Regions from separate parts of the Shewanella goraebulensis genome, predicted to be linked through region 1. Evidence: predicted binding sites of a transcription regulator. Region 1 holds the regulator's gene; each other region holds the start of a gene.
The links. The regulator LexA, encoded in region 1, represses DNA repair genes until DNA is damaged. The targets are predictions, from matches to a motif close to TACTGTATNNNNATACAGTA.
Positions count from the first base shown of each region.

Region 2: the regulator LexA is predicted to act here: its motif matches at 2,981-3,000, upstream of recG (ATP-dependent DNA helicase RecG).
Region 3: the regulator LexA is predicted to act here: its motif matches at 3,192-3,211, upstream of QPX86_RS13540 (DNA topoisomerase III).

Region 1 covers NZ_CP126972.1:4,647,439-4,655,583, forward strand. Annotated here, with positions in the region: gene plsB (glycerol-3-phosphate 1-O-acyltransferase PlsB) at 1-1,148, opposite strand, end outside; gene lexA (transcriptional repressor LexA) at 1,566-2,183, shown strand; gene QPX86_RS19595 (cell division inhibitor SulA) at 2,180-2,686, shown strand; gene coxB (cytochrome c oxidase subunit II) at 3,129-4,709, shown strand; gene ctaD (cytochrome c oxidase subunit I) at 4,719-6,341, shown strand; gene QPX86_RS19610 (cytochrome c oxidase assembly protein) at 6,343-6,906, shown strand; gene QPX86_RS19615 (cytochrome c oxidase subunit 3) at 6,903-7,778, shown strand; gene QPX86_RS19620 (DUF2909 family protein) at 7,789-8,016, opposite strand; gene QPX86_RS19625 (SURF1 family protein) at 8,015-8,145, shown strand, end outside.
Region 2 covers NZ_CP126972.1:4,508,419-4,516,563, reverse strand. Annotated here, with positions in the region: gene QPX86_RS18940 (DUF3014 domain-containing protein) at 1-637, opposite strand, end outside; gene recG (ATP-dependent DNA helicase RecG) at 770-2,845, opposite strand; gene QPX86_RS18930 (response regulator transcription factor) at 3,068-3,691, opposite strand; gene QPX86_RS18925 (sensor histidine kinase) at 3,691-4,875, opposite strand; gene QPX86_RS18920 (tetratricopeptide repeat protein) at 4,999-5,685, opposite strand; gene QPX86_RS18915 (calcium/sodium antiporter) at 5,978-6,904, opposite strand; gene QPX86_RS18910 (AMP-binding protein) at 7,107-8,145, opposite strand, start outside.
Region 3 covers NZ_CP126972.1:3,208,109-3,216,253, reverse strand. Annotated here, with positions in the region: gene QPX86_RS13565 (dienelactone hydrolase family protein) at 1-314, shown strand, start outside; gene lepB (signal peptidase I) at 727-1,449, shown strand; gene QPX86_RS13555 (VOC family protein) at 1,678-2,082, shown strand; gene QPX86_RS13550 (hypothetical protein) at 2,192-2,509, shown strand; gene QPX86_RS13545 (hypothetical protein) at 2,679-2,861, opposite strand; gene QPX86_RS13540 (DNA topoisomerase III) at 3,274-5,313, shown strand; gene QPX86_RS13535 (prohibitin family protein) at 5,428-6,306, shown strand; gene QPX86_RS13530 (heparin lyase I family protein) at 6,490-7,371, shown strand; gene QPX86_RS13525 (hypothetical protein) at 7,554-8,006, shown strand; gene QPX86_RS13520 (HlyD family secretion protein) at 8,006-8,145, shown strand, end outside.

The DNA of each region.
Region 1 (8,145 bases):
ACTGAATAGCCTTTGGCAAATAGTTGATCTAAATACTCTCTGAATACTGCGGTATAAAGCTTATTACCGTTAAAACTACGACGGATAAAGAAGGCACCACCGCGGCGGAACATCGGCCCTGCAGGCCAAAAGTTCAAGTTAATACCAGCCGCAATGTGCGGAGGAACCATCCCTTGATAATAGAGGATATAAGATAGTAATAAGTAATCCATGTGGCTACGATGACATGGCACATAGACAATTTCGTGACCATCATGATGCAGTTTACGAACTTGCTCAGCACTCTTAATGCTAATGCCGCTGTATAACTTGTTCCATAACCAAGTTAAAAAGCGCTCTGCAATACGAATCAGGTTATCTGAGTAGTCAGCTGCGATTTCATCTAAATATTCAATGGCCTTTTCACGCGCCTTTTCTTCAGAAATCTTCTTGTTTGCTGCTTCTTCTTGAATCGCTTTGGTGATCGATTCAGATTTGAGTAACGAGTTAAACATGGCTTGACGGTTAGGCAACTGTGGCCCCGTCATCACTTTACGTTGACGTCGGAAATGCACGCGGGCAACACGAATTAACTTGTGAGCAATGCTGACATCAGTACCGTGTTCATCGGCCATATAACGTAAAGACATGGCATTTGAGAATTGAATAAAGTTATGACGACCTAAAAATAAAATCATTAGCCACTTGCGTAGCCAAGTCGGATTTTCACGCTCAAATACTGCAGCTGTCATGGTGTCATCTTCTTTACCCGGGATACGTCCCCAATAAAGGCTAACTGGCACCAATTGAATATCTAACTGCTTATTCTTTTGGTGTAAGTCGAGTAATTTGGTGAAGTTAGCAACAAACTTCTCGCCACTATGACGTTTGCCAAATAAGGGTTTACGGCCTTCAACACACACAATTCTTGGCGTGTTCAGCCCATCGATGTCCAAACGCTCATAAGGACTAGGTAGATTGTACTTTGCAGTAATTTCATTTAGTGCCGCGATATCACTCAGCGACTCTGTCTTCATGACATAGACCACTGGTTTTTCAGGATCTAGGTTTAAGTCAGCGAACGGATCTTGAGGTACAACAACACTGTGTACCATTAGTTTCTGAATCCAACGCAACGATTTAGCAATGATAGAATCTGGTTTTAGCATGAGTATTCGCATTATCAACAACGATTTATTGCGCATAGGATACCAGAATCTAGGTGGGATTCACTAACCTGCGTATATGTAGTTAACAATTAAGCATCAAACTAAATCCCTTTAAGGCTAATTATATAAGCAAATAAGTCGCTTATTTATACTTATCAAAAGTGAACATCAGTACTGTATAAATATACTGTATCGACAAAAAACCGAATCATTTGTTTATCAATGTTAATTTAATCAAAATAAATCCCCCTCCAACAGCAACAATATAAATAACTGTTTTTAAACAAATTTAAATTTTGCCAATCTGTTAAAAATGAACTTTAATCGGTATCATCCTTAAAATTCATTGGTTAATACTTGCACGACCAAGGATACTGTATATAATGACAGTCACTGTATAAAAAAACAGGAATCAACATGAGACCTTTAACGCCACGACAAGCTGAAATTCTAGAACTAATTAAATGTAATATTGCCGAGACAGGTATGCCACCAACTCGTGCAGAAATTGCCACTAGATTAGGCTTTAAAAGTGCTAATGCTGCTGAAGAGCATTTAAAAGCACTTGCTAAAAAAGGTTGTATCGAAATTATTCCTGGTACTTCACGCGGCATTCGCATGATTCAGGAAGAAGAGGAAGTCGAAGAAGGATTACCGCTTATCGGTCAGGTTGCGGCTGGTGAACCTATCCTCGCAATGGAACATGTTGAACAGTACTTTCAAGTCGATCCTGAAATGTTCAAACCTAATGCTAATTTCTTACTACGCGTTCGTGGCGACAGTATGAAAGATATTGGCATTATTGAAGGTGACTTATTGGCTGTGCACAAAATGCAGCAAGCCAAAAATGGACAAGTTGTCGTAGCTCGTGTTGACGATGATGTCACCGTTAAACGTTTTGAAAAGAAAGGCAATGTTGTTTATCTGCATGCAGAAAATGAACAATATTCGCCGATAAAAGTCGATTTAACTTGCCAGAGTCTCACCATTGAAGGACTTGCTGTTGGCGTTATCCGAAATGGAGGTTGGTTATGAACACATTATTAGGTAATGCACCACGTCACCCTGGCTTGTGGGTAGACATGACATCAGCCACAGCGCCTGTTAAACAAGGTATTGAAACCAAACAAAGTGCTAATCAAGGCATCACTGAGCTAACCCAGTTATGCAGCCAGTTAGCAGTGTTAAGCCAACAAGGCCGTTGGATTGTATTAATTAATCCACCACATATTGGCTATAAGCAAATATTGGCCAATGCCAATGTTCGTATGGATCGAGTATTGCTTGTTCATACCAAAGATGAAGTTGAAACACTTTGGGCAATGGAAAAAGCACTAACAAGTGGTACTTCCAGTGCGGTTATTACATGGACAACACCATTAGATGCTCGCGATAATCGTCGCATTCAGTTAGTCGCTAAAAGTGCTTTGGCACAAGGTGTAATCATTGAAGATGTAAATACTCACTTACATGATGAACATATGAGCGACAATACTTTAGCAGCACCATCACGGTTAAATTTATCTGCTTTCCACTAAACTAATCTCTCTTAAAAAAGCCCTTCATTACTGTGAAGGGCTTTTTTTACGCCTTTTTTCAGCAAATTAGATGATAAAGTGATCTTGATCAATATTTAATCTCCAAGTAATGTAGTTAACAAGAGGCTAACAAATTGTTATCACTCTTGAGTTAGTAAAACGATAAGAAGCTACAAAACGCTGTAAAGATTGTGCTGGTACCATGCGGTATAGAAAGCCTTGAATAAAAAGCGTCAATTTAAGAATTGAAAAGTTCAGTATTAGGTACAAGTGTGGCCACCATAACCCAATAAAATAATCGAGTATTGATACTCGCAGCCACCGTGTACTTTGAAGTGATCAAACTTTTTCGGGAATTAGAGAAGTTTGCATAGAGCAGAGTATTACTGTGTGACTTTTCCTTGTTGTTATTGCAAATCGCAATTGGCAGAGGAGTGGTCTTGTGAAGCGATTGTTGTATGGATTAATGGTGCTGCTATTTGCAGTGCCGCTTGCTGCGGCTGATATGCCGCTTAACATGACACAAGGTGTGACAGAAATCAGTGGTAGGGTTTATGACCTCCATATGATTATTCTATATATCTGTTGTGCGATTGGTGTTGTGGTCTTTGGGATCATGATTTACTCGATGATCTATCACAGAAAATCTAAAGGCGCTAAACCTGCCGATTTTCATGACAGTACCAAGGTTGAAATAGCATGGACTGTCGTGCCATTTATCATCCTTATCGGTATGGCAATTCCTGCCACTAAAACTCTGATAGCTATGGAAGATCCTAGCGATGCAGATTTAACCATTAAAGTTACCGGCTCTCAGTGGAAGTGGCATTACAGCTATTTCAATGAAGACGTCGAGTTCTTCAGTTTGCTTTCAACTCCAGCAGATCAAATCCAAGGTTCTGCTGAAAAAACTGAAACTTACTTGCTAGAAGTTGATAAGCCGCTCGTATTACCAATCAATCGAAAAGTGCGTTTCTTAATGACCAGTGATGACGTTATTCACTCATGGTGGGTGCCTGCTTTTGCGGTTAAAAAAGACGCTAATCCAGGTTTCATTAATGAAGCATGGACACGCATTGATAAAGTTGGCACCTACCGCGGCCAATGTGCTGAGTTGTGCGGAAAAGATCACGGCTTCATGCCTATTGTGGTCGAAGCACTTTCTGAAGCCGATTATGACCAATGGTTACTTGACCAAAAGCAGCTAGCTGTCGATGCTAAAGCTGCTGCAGAAGCCTCGCTTTCGCAAACACTCACATATGATGAGTTAATGGCTCAAGGTGAGCAAGTCTATATGGGCGTTTGCGCCGCATGTCACCAACCCAATGGTGCTGGTCTTCCTGGTGTTTTCCCATCTCTTATTGGTAGCCCTCTGATTAAGGGGCCTGTTAGCGATCATGTTGATATTGTGGTTAACGGTAAATCAGGCACTGCGATGCAGGCATTTGCTAAACAGCTTACTGCAACTGAAATTGCTGCAGTTGTGACCTACGAGCGAAATGCTTGGGGTAATGACTCTGGCGATGTAGTGCAAGCCGCTGATATCAATGGTGGCGGTTCTGCGGCAAGTTCAGCGGATTCCGCTACTGACCAAGCCGCAACGCCTGTGACCCTTCCTGCTGAAATTAATCCTGAAAATGTTGAACAAGCCGTAACCGAAGCCGCTGCAGAAGTTGTGAAAGAAGTTAAAGCTGAAGTCGTACTAGATGATTTAACCATGGATGAACTCATGACCATGGGCGAGCAAGTCTATATGACCAATTGCGCTGCATGTCATCAGGCTGCAGGCACAGGATTACCGGGGGCTTTCCCTTCATTAATCGGTAGCCCAGCTATTACAGGACCAGTTGAAGGACACATTGAAGTTGTTGTCAATGGCAAGGCTGGTACTGCAATGCAGGCATTTGGTTCTCTACTCACACCGCAACAACTCGCAGCAGTGATTACTTATGAGCGTAACGCTTGGGGTAATGACTCGGGAGATGCTGTACAGGCTTCTGACGTTGATGGTCATGGAAAGTAAGGGATTAAAATGAGCACTATTACACAAGATACAACCGAAGCTCATGATGGTCATTCTCACGATGACCATGGCCATGATGATCACCATCATGGCGCGCCGAAAGGCATCATGCGCTGGATTTTAACCACTAACCATAAAGACATCGGCTCATTATATTTGTGGTTTAGTTTTCTAATGTTTCTCACGGGCGGTGCAATGGCGATGGTTATCCGCGCCGAATTGTTCCAGCCGGGTTTACAATTAGTTGATCCAAACTTTTTCAACCAAATGACCACAGTTCACGGACTTATCATGGTATTTGGTGCCGTTATGCCAGCCTTTACCGGCTTAGCTAACTGGCTTATTCCTATGATGATTGGTGCGCCGGATATGGCTCTGCCTCGAATGAATAACTGGAGTTTTTGGATCCTACCATTCGCGTTTGCCATTCTATTAAGTTCGTTATTTATGGAAGGTGGCGGCCCTAACTTTGGTTGGACGTTCTACGCTCCACTCTCAACGACCTACAGCCCTGATACCACTGCACTATTTGTATTCTCAGTACACATTATGGGAATAAGCTCAATTATGGGCGCGATCAACGTGGTCGTGACAATTGTGAATATGCGTGCACCAGGTATGACTTGGATGAAGTTGCCACTGTTCGTATGGACTTGGTTAATTACCGCATTCTTATTGATAGCGGTGATGCCAGTGCTTGCAGGCGCAGTGACCATGGTATTAACCGATAAATACTTCGGTACCAGCTTCTTCGATGCTGCAGGTGGTGGCGACCCCGTCATGTTCCAGCACATTTTCTGGTTCTTCGGTCACCCCGAAGTTTACATTATGATTTTACCCTCATTCGGTATTATCTCAGCGATTGTGCCGACCTTTAGCCGCAAAAAGCTATTCGGATACTCCTCCATGGTTTACGCCACCTCAAGTATTGCGATTCTGTCTTTCTTGGTGTGGGCGCATCACATGTTTACCACGGGCATGCCAGTATTTGCCGAGTTGTTCTTCATGTATTGCACTATGCTCATTGCGGTGCCCACAGGGGTTAAGGTATTTAACTGGGTTGCGACGATGTGGCGTGGCTCAATAACCTTTGAAACCCCAATGTTGTTTGCAGTTGCCTTTATTATTCTGTTCACAATTGGTGGATTCTCTGGATTAATGCTGGCGATTACACCTGCGGATTTCCAATACCATGATACTTACTTTGTTGTGGCGCATTTCCACTACGTACTAGTAACGGGCGCAGTGTACTCCATTATGGCCGCAGCTTATTACTGGCTGCCGAAATGGACAGGCCACATGTATAGCGAAACCTTAGGCCGCTGGCATTTCTGGTGTAGCACTATTTCAGTCAACGTGTTGTTTTTCCCAATGCACTTCTTAGGACTTGCGGGTATGCCGCGTCGTATTCCTGATTATGCGATTCAATTTGCTGATGTTAACCAAATTGTCTCAATTGGTGGGTTTGCATTTGGTTTATCACAACTTATCTTCTTAGCCGTTGTTATTAAGTGTGTTCGAGGCGGTGAGAAAGCTGCGGATAAACCTTGGGAAGGCGCTGAAGGACTAGAATGGACCATCCCAAGTCCAGCACCTTATCACTCATTCACGACACCTCCAGAGGTAAAGTGATATGAGCCAGCCAACAAAATCAAACCGTAAATTATTAATAGGTCTCGTACTGGGTTCTATCGGTATGTTCGGCTTTGGTTTTGCGCTAGTGCCGCTTTATGACGTGCTGTGCGATACCTTGGGCATTAACGGAAAACCCCAAGGTACCGCAAGTAGTTATGAAGCGGTGGTCGTTGATAAAGACCGCACCATTACTATTGAATTTATCGCCCAAGTACAAGGCAGCATGCCGTGGGAATTTGGCCCTAAGGTGAACAGTATTCAGGTTCACCCAGGCGAGCTCACTCGCACAGCCTTTTTAGCAAAAAATCTATCTGCTAATCCCCTTGTTGGCCAAGCCATACCTTCGGTATCACCAGGCCAAGGCGCGGCGTATTTCAATAAAACCGAGTGCTTTTGTTTTAATCAACAACCCCTAGCTGCAAAGGCTGATGCTGAACTGCCATTAATCTTTTATGTGGATCCAGACTTACCAGATTCCATTAAAACTTTGACTCTCTCTTATACCCTCTATGACATCACAGACAAACAAACTGCGGCCATAGAGCAAGGAGCAGCAAGATGACAACCAAACATGAAAACTACTACGTGCCAGCGCAAAGCGTTTGGCCCATTACCGGCGCAATTGGATTATTCCTCATTGCTTTTGGCGCTGGTTCTTACGTTCAACAGTTAGCCACTGAAGAGACTTCAGGTGGTTATATATTAGTGGCTGGTATTGCAGTCATTATCTTTATGCTATTTGGCTGGTTTAAAAATGTCATTGATGAATCAATGTCAGGCTTATATTCAGCGCAAATGGATCGTTCATTTCGTCAAGGAATGAGCTGGTTTATTTTCTCTGAAATTATGTTCTTCGGCGCATTTTTTGGCGCCTTGTTCTACGCCAGAATGGTCGCAATCCCTTGGCTTGGTGGTAGCTCGAACAACGCCATGACCCACGAGGTGTTATGGCCAACCTTTGAAGCGATGTGGCCTCTTATCAAAACGCCTGATGGCACCACTACAGAAGCTATGCCTTGGACAGGGTTACCACTGTATAACACCCTCATCTTATTAGCCTCTTCAGTCACATTGCACTTTGCTCATGTGTCTTTAGAGAAGTCTAAACGCGGCGCATTAAAAGTCTGGCTAGGGCTTACCATTTTATTAGGTATTGGATTCTTATTCTTGCAGGTAGAGGAATATGTTCATGCATACCAAGAAATGGGGCTAACGCTTTCATCAGGTATTTACGGTAATACCTTCTTTTTGCTTACTGGCTTTCACGGCATGCACGTGACCTTAGGAACGGTCTTTCTAATTATCTTGTTCTTTAGGGTGCTCAAAGGTCATTTCACCCCAGAAAGCCATTTTGCCTTCCAATCAGGTAGTTGGTATTGGCATTTTGTCGATGTAGTTTGGCTATGTTTGTTTATTTTTGTCTACGTGATTTAAATAAATCTAACTAGTACGGCCTAGGGTTGGGCGTTACCCAACCTAGCCCTAAGGCCAGTAATAGCAGCAACATGACTAAAGCAGAAAAGATAACTCTACGTCCTAAAAATTGACTCATAGGTTGTTTCGTTTCAGCTTTCACCATAATAAACAGGGCTCTAGCTAGATTAAATAATATGAATACAAGCAGCAGTACTAATACAAGCTTGAAAATAACTAAGGTATCTAACGCTGCCATGGGCTCTCCTTTGCGAGTCTGGCGACTATCTACTGGGTTATTGCTAGTTGTTACTGTGAGTGTGTTTTGTATTTTGGTCAAGTTAGGTGTTTGGCAACTTGATAGAGCGGAGCAAAAAACCGCGTGGCA
Region 2 (8,145 bases), 140 kb from region 1:
CGTAACCTAGTTCATCAAATGCTTGATTGAACAGTGGTGATAACTCTTTAAAGGTGGCAACTAATTGTTCGTCATTCATGCCAGCAATCATGTCTGCATATAAGTCATAACGATGGTAACTGTCAGGGTTTAGATAAGTTTTATCAGTAATCTCACTTACACTAAAGCTGTCTTTAGGACCTTTTAACGGGCTAGCTTTACGAATAACTTCGCCTTGAGCCATGTTATCGACAAATACCACAAACTGACGCGCGATATCCTTTTTAAGGATTATCGAATCGATTTTCATGCCATCAGCCATTTCAATGGTTTTTTGTTCAACAAAATCATCACTTTCAGTCAGTGCTGGTAATGGCTCAACGACGACTTCAGGCTCAGCAGGAATGACTTCAGATTCAATAACCTCAGGTTCTACAATCACTTCTTCAATCGGCTCTTGCTCGATTGGCTGTTCAGGTACAGGTTCAGGTAATTGAACTGGAATTGGTGCTACCACCTCAGGTTCTTTCTCTGAAGTGAAATAGAAATAACCAGCCGCCGCTAATAATACGGCTATAGTGATTCCGATGACGCCTGCATTGCTACCACTTGCTTTATCTGATTGTGGTGTCGCTCTGTCTTCTTGATTGACTTGCATTTCTATTCCTTAGCTTTAAACGTCGAAAGTGGAACTGAACACGGGATAAATAGATTAAACCTTAAGCTCAAATCTCATTCTGCAATATTCCTAAGACTTGTCTAGTGATAACAGACTTAGGTTAACAATAATTTATGCTTGTACATATTGTTGGCGATCACCCAACCAGCGGTGAATGATGCCATCAACATTATCTGGTACTTGTTGCATGACATGTACCGCTAATTTTTGGGTGTTCTCAATTAAATACTGGTCACGAACCAAGTCGGCAATTTTCATTTCTGCAAGACCGGTTTGGCGGGTACCAAGCACTTCACCTGGGCCACGAATTTCTAAATCTTTTTGTGCAATCACGAAGCCGTCGCTGCTTTCTCGTAATACCCCTAAACGTTTAGTCGCGGTTTGCGATAAAGGCGCTTTATAGAGCAGTACACAATGGCTGGCAATTGAGCCTCGGCCCACTCGGCCACGTAGCTGATGCAATTGCGCCAAGCCTAAGCGTTCAGGATTTTCGATAATCATTAAACTGGCATTTGGTACATCTACTCCAACTTCAATCACTGTGGTTGCCACTAATAAATGTAGCTCACCTGCCTTAAATTGGGCCATTATTTGCTGCTTTTCGGCGCTTTTCATCCGCCCATGTACTAAGCCAATTTTAAGTTCTGGCAGCAATCGACTGAGCTCTTCTGCTGTATCTTCAGCTGCTTGGCACTCTAGTACTTCAGACTCTTCAATTAAGGTACAGACCCAATAAATTTGTCGGTTGTCGTTCAGTGCCGCTTGTTTTACCCGCTCTATTACCTGATCTCGGCGGTTATCACTGACCGCGACGGTCGATACGGGTGTTCGCCCTGGTGGTAACTCATCAATCACGGAGGTTTCTAAGTCAGCGTAAGCTGTCATCGCAAGGGTGCGTGGTATTGGAGTGGCTGTCATGATCAATTGGTGCGGATGAAAGCCCTGGCTAACGCCTTTTTCACGTAATCCTAAACGCTGGTGAACCCCAAAACGGTGTTGCTCATCAATGATAATTAACGCCAGTTTATTAAAGCTAACTTGCTCCTGAAATATAGCGTGAGTACCAACCACCATTTGGGCACTACCGTCAGCAATATCTGCTAGAGACTGCGTTCTTGCTTTACCTTTTAACTTACCTGCAAGCCAGCCGACTTTAAGGCCCAATGGTTCAAACCAAGTGGCAAAATTTATTGCGTGCTGCTCGGCCAATAATTCAGTGGGCGCCATCATGGCAACTTGATATCCATTTTCAATCGCTTGCAGCGCGGCAAGTGCAGCAACGAGCGTTTTACCTGAACCTACATCACCTTGCACTAGGCGCATCATTGGGGTTGGCTTTTCAATATCTTGGGATATATCTGTGCCCACTCGTTGCTGAGCGCCAGTTGGCTTGAAAGGTAAGGCTTTTAAAAACGGATTAAGTAATTGGCCTGTAGCAGGCAAGATTACTGCTTTATCAAGGTTATTACGTTGGCGAAGCTTTAGCATACTCAGGTTATGGGCTAGCAATTCTTCTTGTACTAACCGCTGCTGGGCTGGATGCATGCCGAGTTCTAAATCTGCTTGTTCGATATCGTTAGGTGGACGGTGGATAAGATGAAGCGCACGGCCAATACTCATGTTATTAGGCTGCAATTCATTGGGTAATAGTTCGGTAAGGCCGCCTTGGGTTAGTTTACTCAAAGCTTGTTCTGTTAGCTTAATCCAGCTGGCTTGTTTCAAGCCTTCAGTGGATGGATAAATAGGCGTAAGCGACTCGCTCAAAGCAGGGTTTTCACCTTCTTTGATGATTTTGTATTCTGGATGAATGATCTCGAAATGGCGCTTGCCGCGCTTAATTTCACCATAGGCACGGATAATCGCGCCGTTTTGCATGCCGTTACGTTGGGCGACAGAAAAATTAAAAAAACGTAACGTCAGCATGCCACTGTCATCTGCAATGGTGCAGGTCAGCATGCGCCTACGACCGGGGACGATTTGAGTCGAAATGATTTCTGCTTCAACAGTGCCGTACATGGCAGGGTATAAACTGGCAATAGGGTAGATTTGGGTGCGGTCTTCGTAGCGCATAGGTAAATGAAACAGTACATCTTGCACTGTTTTAATACCGAGTTTTTCGAGCTTTTCGGCGACTTTTTTAGCGACGCCTTTTAAGTCGGTTATAGGAACCTGATCCAATGGTTGCAAATCCACAATGCCTTTATATTATCGTTGACGCCTTTATGTACTGTTTAGCTAAATCCGTATTTAAATAGCTAAATAGAGTTATCCAAAGAGTTATACAACTCACTATTCAGCGTTGATGGCTGCTAGGGACAATAGTACTGTAAATATATACAGATGTATGGCTTATCTTAGCAGAGTTTTAAAACAAGGCAATATTATTACCGTTTTGTCTGCTAAGCGACTCTATAACCAACCTTTTTGCTTAGCAATACGGGCAGCATCAATTCGATTTGTAGCATTTAGTTTACTGATGGCTTCTGACAGATAGTTACGCAGGGTGCCCTCGGCAATAAAAAGCTGAGCGGCAATATCGCTGGTGGATAAACCTTCGCTGGCAAGCCTTAGTGCTTTGCGCTCTTTATCATTTAGTGGGTCGATATCACCAATGGCACTGATCGCAAGTTCAGGGTCAATAACTTTTTTACCCGACATCACTTGCTTGATGGCGGACAATAAGCTTTCGGTTGGCGCATCTTTCAGTAAAAAACCTTCAACCCCAGCGCTGAGTGCTCGCTTGATATAACCTGCGCGGCCAAAGGTCGTTAGAATAATTATCTTGGTCTTTTGGTCAGATTTTGACTGAAAGTCCTGTAACCACTGGGCAAGCTCGAGCCCCGTATGTTGGGGCATTTCAATATCGCTCAGCAGTAAATCAAATGATTGCTGTTTCAGTAGCGCCATGGCTTGTGCGCCATCTTCAGCTTCAGTGACTTCTACTTGCCCAAGCTCAGCGTCGTCAGTGAGGGTTAATAATGCTGAAAGTGCACCGCGCACCATAGCTTGATCTTCAGCCAGCAAAATTCTCATTAATTCACGTCCTTGTTGGGTGTTACTTGCTCGTCATTTATCTCGCTCGTGGTTATTGGCAGTGAAATCATAAACCGATAACCATTAGTCGTTTCATAGTTGAATTCACCAGATAATAATTCCACTCGCTCTCGAATGCCTTTAAGGCCATTGCCTTCAATGATTTCTTTAGTGGCGGCATTGTCGCTAAAGTTTATAGTTAATTGTTCATTGGTAGTTTCAAACTGCCACAGACATTGTGTCGCGTTTCCATGTTTAATCGTGTTGTTGACCAATTCAGTGAGCATTAATCCTAATTGGGACGCTATTAGGCTGGGCATATTTGGCAGTGAACCACTCACTTGTACTTCAATGCTTTGCTCACGTAGTCGCTCGGTTAATTGCTGAAGTGTATCGGCCAGTCCTTTATGTTTGTAGTCAGATACAGTTTGGCGAATTTGGCTTAGACTTTCTCGGGCTATATTGGCTAGTTGGCTCAGGTGCTCTTGAGCTAAGGCTAAATTGCCAGTTTCCACAAGCTTTTCTGCCAGTTGGGCTTTAAGGGCAATAGAGGACAAGTTGTGACCCATAATGTCGTGTAAATCACGGGCTATACGTTCACGTTCCAATGCGGTAGCAAGACTGGCTATTTCATCTTTTGATTGGCGCTGCTGACGCCTAAAGCGTTCACTATTATGTTCGATGACACCAAAAACACCGACAATGAATACGATTAACATTCCGTAGAGTGGGAAGTAATAGCCTTGATAACCAACCAGGTAATCGAGCGCCCATAGCCAAGCTGATATGACAATAAAGCTTAATGCCGCAGTGCGCAGCGAATAGAAAAATCCAATAAAAAAGGCGGCAAAACTGAAAAATGAAATTGCGCCACTAGTAAATGGCGCTGCAACACTGGCGGTAAGTAGCATCAATCCAATAGGGTATATGCCTTTTGCTGATGAGCTTTTATATGCCCAAAAGTAGCTGTAAAGAAAAGGGATTAACAGCAACAAACTCACACCGACACGCAATAGATCTTCTTTCATAAACCACAGCGGGATGAAATAGAAAATCAGGTTAAATAAATATACCCATGCGGTTTTTTGTTTATATTCCCGTTCAGGGTGAATGGTATTGTTGTTAGCCATTATTTGTTGAACCTTTCCTTGCTCATTTTGACGGGTTAATCCTTGATTATTCATAACCTCTCCTTGCCAAGTTAGCATACTGTAACAGTAGCACTATTCAAGAGGCTGACTTTACCGTCAGCCAATTTCTGGGTTGGTTTCTTTACAAAACCGATAGGGATAAATCTATTCGCTAGGCTAATCTGTGCTGCTAGTTGCTGCAGGGTTAAGTAAAAAGCTTGCCCATGCGTAATTAGGGTTAATGTCGATAGCCTGTTGCCAGTCTTGCTCGGCACCTTGTTGATTACCTAACTCTTGCTGAGCAAGTCCTCGCCACGTATACGCTTCGCTGTGTCCCCAGCAAATGTCATCACAAGGATTTTGATAACGTTCAATGGCAATGGATGCATATTGCTTAGCTTTTTCAAAACCGCCACCATACTGAGTGGGAGTGTAAAAAGCGCTCATGGCTTTAACTAAGGCAATGCGTGGGTTTTCAGGTTCAAGTTGCTCTGCTTGCTCAAGTAAAACCCCAGATTTCATTCCTAGGCTTCTTCCTTTGCTAGGATCCGCTGATATTTGCATGCCGTAAACCGAGGCAAGTAACGTCATAGATTCGACGTCATCTTCACGAGTCAGAATACTTTCTAAGGTGGATTGCGCTTCATCTAATGCACGTTTTGATACACCACGTTGACCAACAATGTTGGCAGTAATGGCTGTACGGTATTGAGCGTATGCACGTTCATAGTCAACGCTTTGTTCACTCAATTGCTTTAGTTCATTGATGTTCATGGTATTGGCTGCAGCATCAATTGCGCTGATATCTGCCATGCTGCTATGGCTAACTAATGACAAGGTAACTGCAATAAATAATGTTTTCATGAGTAACTCCGTTTATTCAATGGATTGATGTGTTTGGGTACAGAGCTAGTATTCAAGATTTGGATTAATATATGCAGGCACAAACGTCATCAGTTTGATATGACAAATGTCATCAATGTAAAAGCACCGATATTAAATTATTGATTTTAAAACATTGGGTTTAGTGACCAACACACAAAAACGCCAGCATATCTTTCGATAGGCTGGCGTTAATGCTTGCGTTAAGGTGGAGCTGAATTGCTTATCTGTTAAGACTGAAGGTTGGGTTGAACTCGATATGCCATCGCCGCAATCATGCTTGCACTACCAAGTAGCCGATATAGCCTAAGTAGCTTAATACTAAAAAGCTCGCTTCACGACGGCCAATGCGCAGCCCTGTATAAGCAAAAGGCAGCAATACCATCGCAAGGGCAATCATGGTGAACCAATCTATCGAGCTGATTTCACTATCCAAAATTGGATGAATTAATGCGGTGACACCTAAAATCCCTAGGATATTAAACAGGTTTGAGCCAATCACATTACCAATGGCAATATCACTCTCACCTTTCATTGCAGCAACAATGGAGGTAACCAATTCAGGCATGCTAGTACCAATCGCGACGATGGTTAAACCTATAATCACTTCGCTAATACCAAATGATTTAGCCATAGCTACCGCGCCATCAACAAATAATATTCCGCCACCTACAAGCATTGAAATACCAATAATAATCAAGACTACTGACAACCAGTTACTTTGCGTATTAACTGCTAATCCGTCTTCATTACTTTGTTTGTCAGCGGTGATATAGCTAAAAGATAAGTAACCGACTAATAACGTGGTAAGCAACATACCATTCCAAATGCTTAAGCCACCGTCGAGAAGCAGACTCCAGAACAATACAGATGCGGCAATCATAATTGGAATATCGCGGCGAACCATTTGCGACTCAATTTTAATGGGACGGATTAATGCCGTAATACCTAAAATAAGGCCAATATTGGCAATGTTGGAGCCAATCACATTACCTAAAGCGATACCACTATTGCCTGCCATAGCCGACTTTACACTCACGGCTAACTCAGGTGCACTGGTACCAAAAGCCACAATCGTCAGACCGATAATTAACGGAGTTAGGCCTAACTTGAGTGCTATCTGACTCGCCCCCCTTACTAGGGCTTCAGCCCCTATTGTTAGGATTAAAAAACCGCCAATAATCGATAATAGAATTAACATGATCAACGCTCACAAATGGGTTAAATCGAAAAGGATGGCAAGCATAGAGACTTTTTATTTTTGCGCAATTTAAATTTGCTTGTTGATGGTTAATTTTTGTTTAGTCATCACTCCTGCTGAGACATTAACATCAAGAAAAAGCACACTCGAAAGTGTGCTTTAAACTGATATTTATTTAGTTCAACGAGCAAGTGTTGCTAAGTTAAAGCTCATCTTCCCAGACCACTTTAGCGCCGCGTACACCATCAACTTTGGCACTAAACTGCTTTTCAAGCACATGTCGCTTAATTTTTAAAGTCGGCGTTAGTGCATCATTTTCGACAGTCCATGGTTCTTTAACAACCAAAACCGCGTCTACATGTTCATGTGATTCAAGGTTAGGGTTAATGCTATCAAGCGTTGCCTTGAGCGACGAACGCACTTCTTCGCGAGGCTGAAGGGCTGAACCTTCAGATAACTGCACTAAGGCTACTGGATGCGGTAAACCTGAACCAATGACACACAATAATTCAATGTGAGAATCCTGCGCTAACTTACGCTCAATTGGCACTGGCGCTACGTACTTACCTTTTGAGGTTTTAAAATTATCTTTAACGCGGCCAGTAATTGAAATGTAGCCATCTTCATCGATTTCACACAAATCACCAGTGTGGAAAAAACCATCTTCGTCAAAACAGGCTTTAGTGGCTTCTTCTTGCTTGTAATAACCCGTCATTAAACCAGGGCTTTTCACCATTAGCTCACCGTCGTCAGTACGGCGCACTTGGCAACCTTCTACAGGGCGGCCAACGGTGCCGATTTTGCTAGCGTCGAACGGGAAGTTAATAATGGAATAAGCACAGTTTTCGGTCATGCCCCAAGCTTCAGAGATGTTCATGCCTATTCTGTTGTACCACTCTAATTGAGTCGGTGGAATTGGCGCAGAACCTGAACCCAATAAGCGACAATGCTCAAGACCCAATCCTTTTTGGATTTTACGTTTTACTAAGCTGCTAATAACTGGGATTTTAAGTAAGAAATCCAGTTTTGCTTCGCCCGCTTTATTAATAATATTGAGCTGAAACAGAGTCCATAAGCGTGGCACTGAGAAAAATACCGTCGGTCGGCAGCGCTGAACATCAGCAACAAACGAGTCGAGGCTTTCAACAAACGCCACAGAAGAACCTGAATAAAATGAAGAGCCCTGAATCGCCACGCGTTCAGTAATGTGTGCTAAAGGCAGGTATGAAATTAATCTGTCA
Region 3 (8,145 bases), 1.4 Mb from region 1:
ACTACCTTGCTGCAGTCGAATCTGACTTGCTTAGCGCTGGCGTGCCTTTTTATGGAACACCCGCTAAGAAAGAACTTCGTGAAAATATTAAAGCATCTTTGATGGTACAACTTGGTGAAGAAGATGAGCGGGTTAATAAATCATGGCCTGATTACGAAGCTGATTTAAATCGTTATAAAGTACCTTATCAGATGCATATGTATAAAGGCGCCAAGCATGGTTTTCATAATGACTCGACAGGCCGTTATGATGAAGCCAACGCCAAACTTGCATGGGATCGTACCATTAACTTTTTTACAGAGAAATTAAGTTAACGACCCTTCATTGATGACGTCACTATAACAGGAAGCTTCGGCTTCCTTTTTTAATGCAAAATTTTTGAACGAGTGGTTTGTTTAGCTCATTTTCATGTGACGACTCATCACTTGTTAAGGTTAAGAGACTAATAGGTGGTGAAATTACTCATTTAAGTTAACCCTGAAAATATCAAGTTACTGAATTTATTATTAAATAATAGTGGCCTTATAATTGCTTTAATCAAGTGCTCAAATTATTACATAAAGTGCATTACAGAAAATGCATTACAGAGAGTACATTACAGAGAGTACATTACAGAGAGTACATTACAGAGAGTACATTGCAGAAAGTACATTGTATTAAACGGTAAGCGCAAAGCCGCAAGCTTAACGCTAGCACTAGGTTCAACACTAAACATAAGGGATTACGATGATAAACAAACTCGCAAAGTTTCTAAAAGAGTATAAATCACTGCTCATTTTTATCGCGCTAATGAGCGTATTCAGAAGTGCAGTCGCTGATTGGTATACCGTGCCTACAGGCTCAATGAAGCCAAGTATATTAATCGGTGACAGAATTCTTGCAAACAAAATGGCTTATGATGTTCGCATTCCTTTTACTCATTTTTCCTTATATAAAACAGGCGATCCAGTTCGCGGTGATATCATTATTTTTGACTCCGAAGCTGCTGGAAATAGATTGGTAAAGCGTGTTGTTGGAGTTCCTGGTGACACAGTTTCGCTAAACAACAATCAACTAGTGATCAATAATCAAAGTATTAGCTATCAAGATGATTTAGATGTCACCGCTAAAGCTGTTCAAAAGCTTGAATTCGATACTGAGCAAGAAAGCCAAATAACAAGCAGCCATGATTTGCAGGATAAGATTGAAGATTTACTTGGCGTGGAGCATTCAATAAGAGTCAATAAATTTGGATCAAAACGCGCTAACTTTAACGAGGTGACAGTGCCACCCGGGTATTATCTTGTATTGGGTGATAATCGGGATAACAGTGCTGATTCACGTGTGATTGGGTTTGTGCCTCGCAATGAAATCATTGGACGCACAAAGCGTGTTGTGATGTCTTTTAATTATGAAAATTACTATTTACCGAGGCAAGATAGGTTTTTCCATTCCCTTGTCAGTGGCTAAAAGAGGCTAAAAGAGGCTAAATAGTCGCTAAAGCAGTTTACTATTTGTTGACCAATTAATTCAAAATAAGCCACTCATTAATGAGTGGTTTATTTTTTTATTTTCACTGAACTTAAGCCTACCAACTTTTATTTAACTTGTTTTATATCAATAAAATAAATCAGATGTTTTATAATTAAAGCCTTACAATCTTAATGCTAATTTTACATTCAATTAAAAGGACATTGCATGTCGACAGTTACTCAACAGCAAATCGGAGTGATTGCATTAGTCGTTGACGATTATGATGACGCTATTGCCTTCTACACTCAAAAACTACAGTTTACCTTGGTCGAAGATACCGATTTAGGTGGCGGAAAACGTTGGGTGTTAGTGTCACCGCCAAATGGCAATGGCACCAAGTTGCTATTAGCCCAAGCCAGCAATGAAACTCAAAAGCTGTCGGTGGGTAATCAAACTGGAGGTCGGGTATTTTTGTTTCTTCAAACTAACGACTTTTGGCGTGACTATAAGTTAATGCTGGCCAATGAAGTGGTATTCAATGAGGAACCTAGGATAGAAGAATATGGCACTGTCGTGGTTTTCCAAGATTTATACGGCAATAAATGGGACTTACTTCAGTTGAATTCGTAAGTTGAATAAGCATGTTGAATAAGCCTGTTTAATAAAGCGATAACAGTGGTATTTTAAGCTGCGTTAAATGCAGTGATGAAGTTTAATTATTCGTTTATTGAGGTAATGAATGGGAATGGTGATTGCTTTTATTTTATGGGCTGTGACAGTGGTTTTTTCTGCTATCACTATTGGGGTTATTCATCTGTGCAATAAAAAAGCTAAGCAGCGAGAGGTTAACAGCAAGTACATGCTTCATATTGCCATAAGCTCAATACCATTGTGGTTGTTGATTTTCTATTTCCCTGTTAATGATTATACATCTCATAATGATCTCGATGTTCTGATAATGGTATGGTCAAGCAAAACTGCACTGACGATATTGAGTCCTGCAGTCACCGCTATTGTTATTTTAATGGGGCGTACTATGAATGCGCAGCGTGAATGATTAATAGCAAACACATAGCCTATTATTACATAGAACCAAAGACAAAATTCGCTCTGGTTGCGGGTTTAAATAGCAGGCATAAAAAAAGCAGTGTTAACACTGCTTTTTTGATCAAAATTTATAGAGCTTTGTTGCCACTTTTAGGCTGAATAAACTCAATCAAGTTTAATCAAAAAGTGCTAGTCAGCATATCGACTAACTCAGTTTCAGTGGTTGGCATTTTAGCAAGTTCAACCATTTCTGGTGAACCACCATTTAACATGTAAGCACTTGTGGTCAAATGATCATGATGAAACCATTTCCCGTTTACGCAGACGTCTGTGTAACACTTCTCACATTGCTTCAATTCCATAACGGGCTCCTGAGCTCAATATTTGCGATAACTAAACCTATCCCAAGAATTCGTTAACAATGATGATCTGGATCAACTTTATTTCAGCTTTAATGATGGGAACTTAGATGAAACGTTTGTTTTTGGCGGTATAAAAAGTCAATTGTATGGCAATAGGGGCGATTTTATATTCTTTGTTTTTCGGTTATGAAAATTAACTACAAAAATAGCCTAATTAAATACTGAACAGCTAGATATAGAAGCCTTTAATTGTTATTTAAACTCGCTCAGGTGTTATTTATTGCCAGTTCTTTTTAAATCTAATTTCAGTGAATATTTACTGTTAATAATAACTGTAATTATATACAGTAGGAGCCATATTATTTAAAATACAGTGTTAAGAGCGCTTCCCAATCTAGATGGTTAGACTTGAATGATTCTATATATTGCCGAGAAACCAAGCTTAGGCCGAGCCATAGCTGATGTATTGCCAAAGCCACACAAAAAAGGTGATGGTTACATTATGACCGCCAACGGTGATTGTGTTTCATGGTGTGTGGGACATTTATTAGAGCAAGCCGAACCCGATGCTTACGATCCAGCTTACAAGTCTTGGCAGCTAGCTCACCTTCCAATTGTGCCTGAACAATGGAAATTGAAGCCGAAATCAAAAACACGTTCGCAATTGTCTACCTTGAAGAAACTGATTAAGCAGGCTTCGAGCTTGGTTAACGCTGGCGACCCCGACAGAGAAGGGCAGTTGCTGGTGGATGAAGTCATTTCTCATTCAGGGGTAAAAGCCGATAAGATTGCTCAAACTCAACGCCTGCTGATCAGTGATTTAAATCCTTCGGCAGTAAAAAGAGCGCTTGGCCAAATGCGAACCAATAAAGAGTTTGTGCCACTTTCAACCTCTGCATTAGCTCGTAGCCGAGCTGATTGGTTATATGGCATGAATATGACCCGCGCTTATACCATTCAGGGTAAAAAGGTGGGCTATCAAGGGGTATTATCGGTTGGACGAGTCCAAACCCCTGTACTTGGGTTAGTCGTGAGGCGTGATGAAGAAATCGCGAACTTCGTTCCTAAACCTTTTTATGAAGTGTTAGCGCATTTATTAACTGAGCAAAATGAATCATTCACTGCTAAGTGGAAACCCAGTGAAGCGTGTCAGCCATATATGGATGAAGAAGGGCGGGTACTGGCAAAAGGCCTAGCTGAAAATGTTGTTGGTCGCATTAGCAATCAATCCGCTGAAGTGACCCAAATCGAAGCTAAGAGTAAACGCCAAAATCCACCGCTGCCATACAGTTTATCGGCATTACAAATTGATGCGGCTAAACGATTCGGTATGAGTGCTAAAGAAGTATTGGATATATGCCAAAGCTTGTACGAACGTCATAAATTGATTACTTATCCTCGCTCAGATAGTCGTTACTTACCGGTTGAGCAACATGGTTTAGCACCGCATGTGATTAATGCAATCACTAAAAACGATCCCTCTTTAACGGCAAAAGCAGATGCACCAAATGCTAAGCTTAAATCTAAAGCTTGGGATGATAAAAAAGTTGATGCTCACCACGCAATTGTACCCACTGAAAAGGTCAGTAATTTAGCTAATCTGTCATCAAAAGAAGCCAAGTTATATTCCCATATTGCTAGACAATACTTAGCGCAGTTTTACGCTGCATATTTATATGACGAAACACTGGTTGAAGTCACTATTGAGGGCGGTTTATTCACTACCAAAGCTAAACAAGAAACCTCACTGGGCTGGAAACAGCTTTTTGCATCAGGCAGTTCTAGTAGTAATAGTTCTAGTCGCAATAACTACAGCAATAATGGTGTTAATACCAAAAAAGAAGATGATGATGAGTTAGCAACCCTGCCTGCGCTAGTAAAGGGACAGCAATTACAAAGCCTAAATGGAGAGCTCGTTGAAAAAATAACTCAACCACCAAAGCATTTTACCGATGCCACATTATTAGGGGCAATGACCGGAATTAACCGTTATGTCACCAATGCAGATGTGAAAAAAATCCTCAAAGATACCGATGGATTAGGCACTGAAGCCACACGTGCAGGTATCATTGAGTTGCTATTCAAGCGTGGCTATTTACAGCGCCAAGGCAAGGCGATTGTAGCAACGGCTGTGGGAAGCGGTTTGGTGAACTCATTGCCCGAATCTGCTACAACGCCAGATATGACAGCGCTGTGGGAAAGTAGCCTAGATGCCATAAGTCAAAAGCAATTACGTTACGATGCGTTTATGACACCATTAATCACTCAACTGAATGAACTGATAACTCAAGCTGCTAATCGATTACCCAATGCCTTATCTGGGGTAACGGGTCCTGGTTATAAAAAGCGTCGCTCAGGTTCAAAAGGCGGTTATAAACGTAAATCATCTACCAGCACCTCCAAGGGGACTGCTAAATCAGCAAGAAACACCAAAAGCCGCAGCGCTAAGTAATTTATTGGTTGAGATTGGTTGATACATTTTACTGAATTGTGTTGCGATTTTGTTTGTTTTAGGTAATCTAGCGCGTCAGGAAATTGCTATGTTATTTAAATCATTAGGAAGTTTATGAATATCAAGGATGTTATTACCCCTTCTTCGCTTTTAAAAGCGATACCATTTTTATTGCTCATCGTTGCTGTGTTTAACTCTTACTACATCGTCATTGAAGGCCATGTTGGTGTGGTAAAACGCTTCGGAGAAGCAAAAGATCAGCAAAACCCGGGCCTACATTTTAAAATTCCTTTTATTGAAACAGTAGAAGTGATTGAAGTCCGAACCCGTAAAAATGCGGAAAAAATGGCCTCAAGCACTAAAGAACAGATGCCAGTCACCATTGAAGTATCGGTTAACTGGACGGTTAATAAAGAAGCCGCATTAGAACTTTTTAAAAGCTACGGTGGTTTGAGTCAATTTGAGCAGCGTATTTTAGACCCTCGATTCCGCTCAGCAACAAAAGATACGATTCCTCAGTTTGAAGCTGAACAATTGATTCAAGACAGAGCCAGTGCTATTCAAGGTATCGAACGTCGACTATCTGAAGAAATGGCTGATTTTCCGGTTGTCGTTGATAACATTCAAATTGAAAATATTATCTTGCCGCAAAAGTACATTAACTCTATTGAAATTAAGCAAACTGAGAAAAACTTAGCTGCGGCAGAAGAGCATAAACTTGAAAGACAGCGCCTAGAAGCATTACGCGCAGTGAACACGGCTGATGCTAAAGCAAAAGGTATTTTAAAGATTGCTGAAGCAGAGGCTCAGTCTATTTTATTAAGAGGTAAGGCTGAAGCTCAAGCGATTGAGGCTAAAGCCAAGGCGCTTAAAAACAACCCGTTAATCGTCACCTTAACTGAAGCGCAAGCATGGGACGGAAAATTACCGACTACCATGATGGGTGAAGGTGTGATGCCAATAATGGATATTCGCGAGAATCAGGCTAACTAGTTCTTAATGACTGATTCAAGTTTTCTCGATTAACCGTGAAGCGCAATAGCAATATTGCGCTTTTTTATTGTTGTTTATTGAGTACATAGTTTATTCAATATAAAGTTCGTTAATTTTTACTACTTTCGCTAATCTGTGAGCTTAAATAAATCGTTTATCTTGGGCTGAAAGGGTTAATGGATAATGGATAAATTGGGAATGCAGCAATATTATCGTAATCGAGTAATAGGGATTAAAAATTCAGCTTCAGTTGTTGCTGTTACTACACTTGTAGCGCTAATACTTGCTATTACATTGATAGGCTCAGCAAAACCTTCTTTGGCTGAAAGTGCTCTAGTTCAGGCTGACAATAGTGTTATCTCAACAGGTATTTGGCACGAAAATTTTGATGAGCAAAGTTTAGATAAGTGGTCATATATTTTACATCCTCAAGGTATTAGCATTCGGCCAAAACCGAATCCAGCTATTACTTCTGCATTACCCCCAACTTCAACCTCCGCTATGGCTCAAGATTATGCAGCTTTAATTGAGATTACAGGTGAACAATCCTATCTTTGGCGTGGTATCGATGCACTTAATCGTGTTGAGTTACAGCATAAGCCTGCATATACCAGAGAAGGCCAAACGACCATTGTAAGCTGGCAGTTTATGCTTCCTAACTTGTTCAGTGATGACACCCATCAAATAGCGTATTGGGAGTCCGATAAAACCTATCGACAGAGTTATCGATTACAACTTAATGGTGCAAGAATGAGTTTGGTATCTAATATTGCCAAAACGGTAGTGATTGGTGATCAACCTGAAACTCAAAACGTCCAACAAGCCTTATGGCAGTTTGACGATATAAAAACAAACGTTTGGTATACCGTTAAGTTAGCAACCCGTTGGTCGATGAATAAAGGCCATATACAAGTATCATTGGATAACCAACAGCAAGTCGATTTAACCTTACAAACCTTAGTTGCCAGCAATGAGAATATGTTTGTTCAGTTAGGGGTTTTACGTGAGCGCTCTGAGCGAGTCGAATCAATCTGGTTAGATGATGTGAAAGTCAGTCATTTTTAATCTGCATTACTATTTTCGATTCTTATATTCGTCGCTTGTGAGTTAACCAGCTATCAAACCAGTAAATCGGTCAATTTATGCTCCCTAATATTGTGGCGTAAAATGGTAACTTTTGATGCCAGCCTCAACCTATAATTTCTGCCATTACAAGATGATTAAACAACATCAAATAGAGGCAGGTTATGACACATTCGGTTCCTACTACTATCCCTAAAACCAAACCCGCAGCAGGTTTTGTTAGTCGCTACAAAACGATATTCATTATTTTAATGACCCTTGTATTTATCGCCATCGGCTCAGTTGTATTAGCCAGCGGTTTTACTGTGCACCATCAAGATATTCCAGCGGATTATTGGACCACCACATCCGCGCTTAAAGGGAAATTACTTGATACCGAGATTTTTATCGGCGCACTGACCATGATGCTGATAGTCACGATTTGCTTAGCAATTTGGGGATATTGGAAACTGCACTCATTACCTAAAAAACATGCAGAACATACGGGACAAGCCAAATTGGTGTTTTGGCTATGCACTATCGGCTTTTTTTATAACGAATTGTGGATAGCAGCCATCTTAATTGTAGTAACCGACTGGAAAAAAATTACTGCAGTGATAAAAGGGAGACAAGCATAATGAAAGAGCTACTTTACCCATATATATTGATTTGCTGGATTTTGTTAAAAACGGGCTTAGTCAAGCGCACAACGGCTAATTACATTTCAATGGTTGTGGTGGGCGTGCTGATTAACTTAGCAGTGTTTTTCGCCCATCG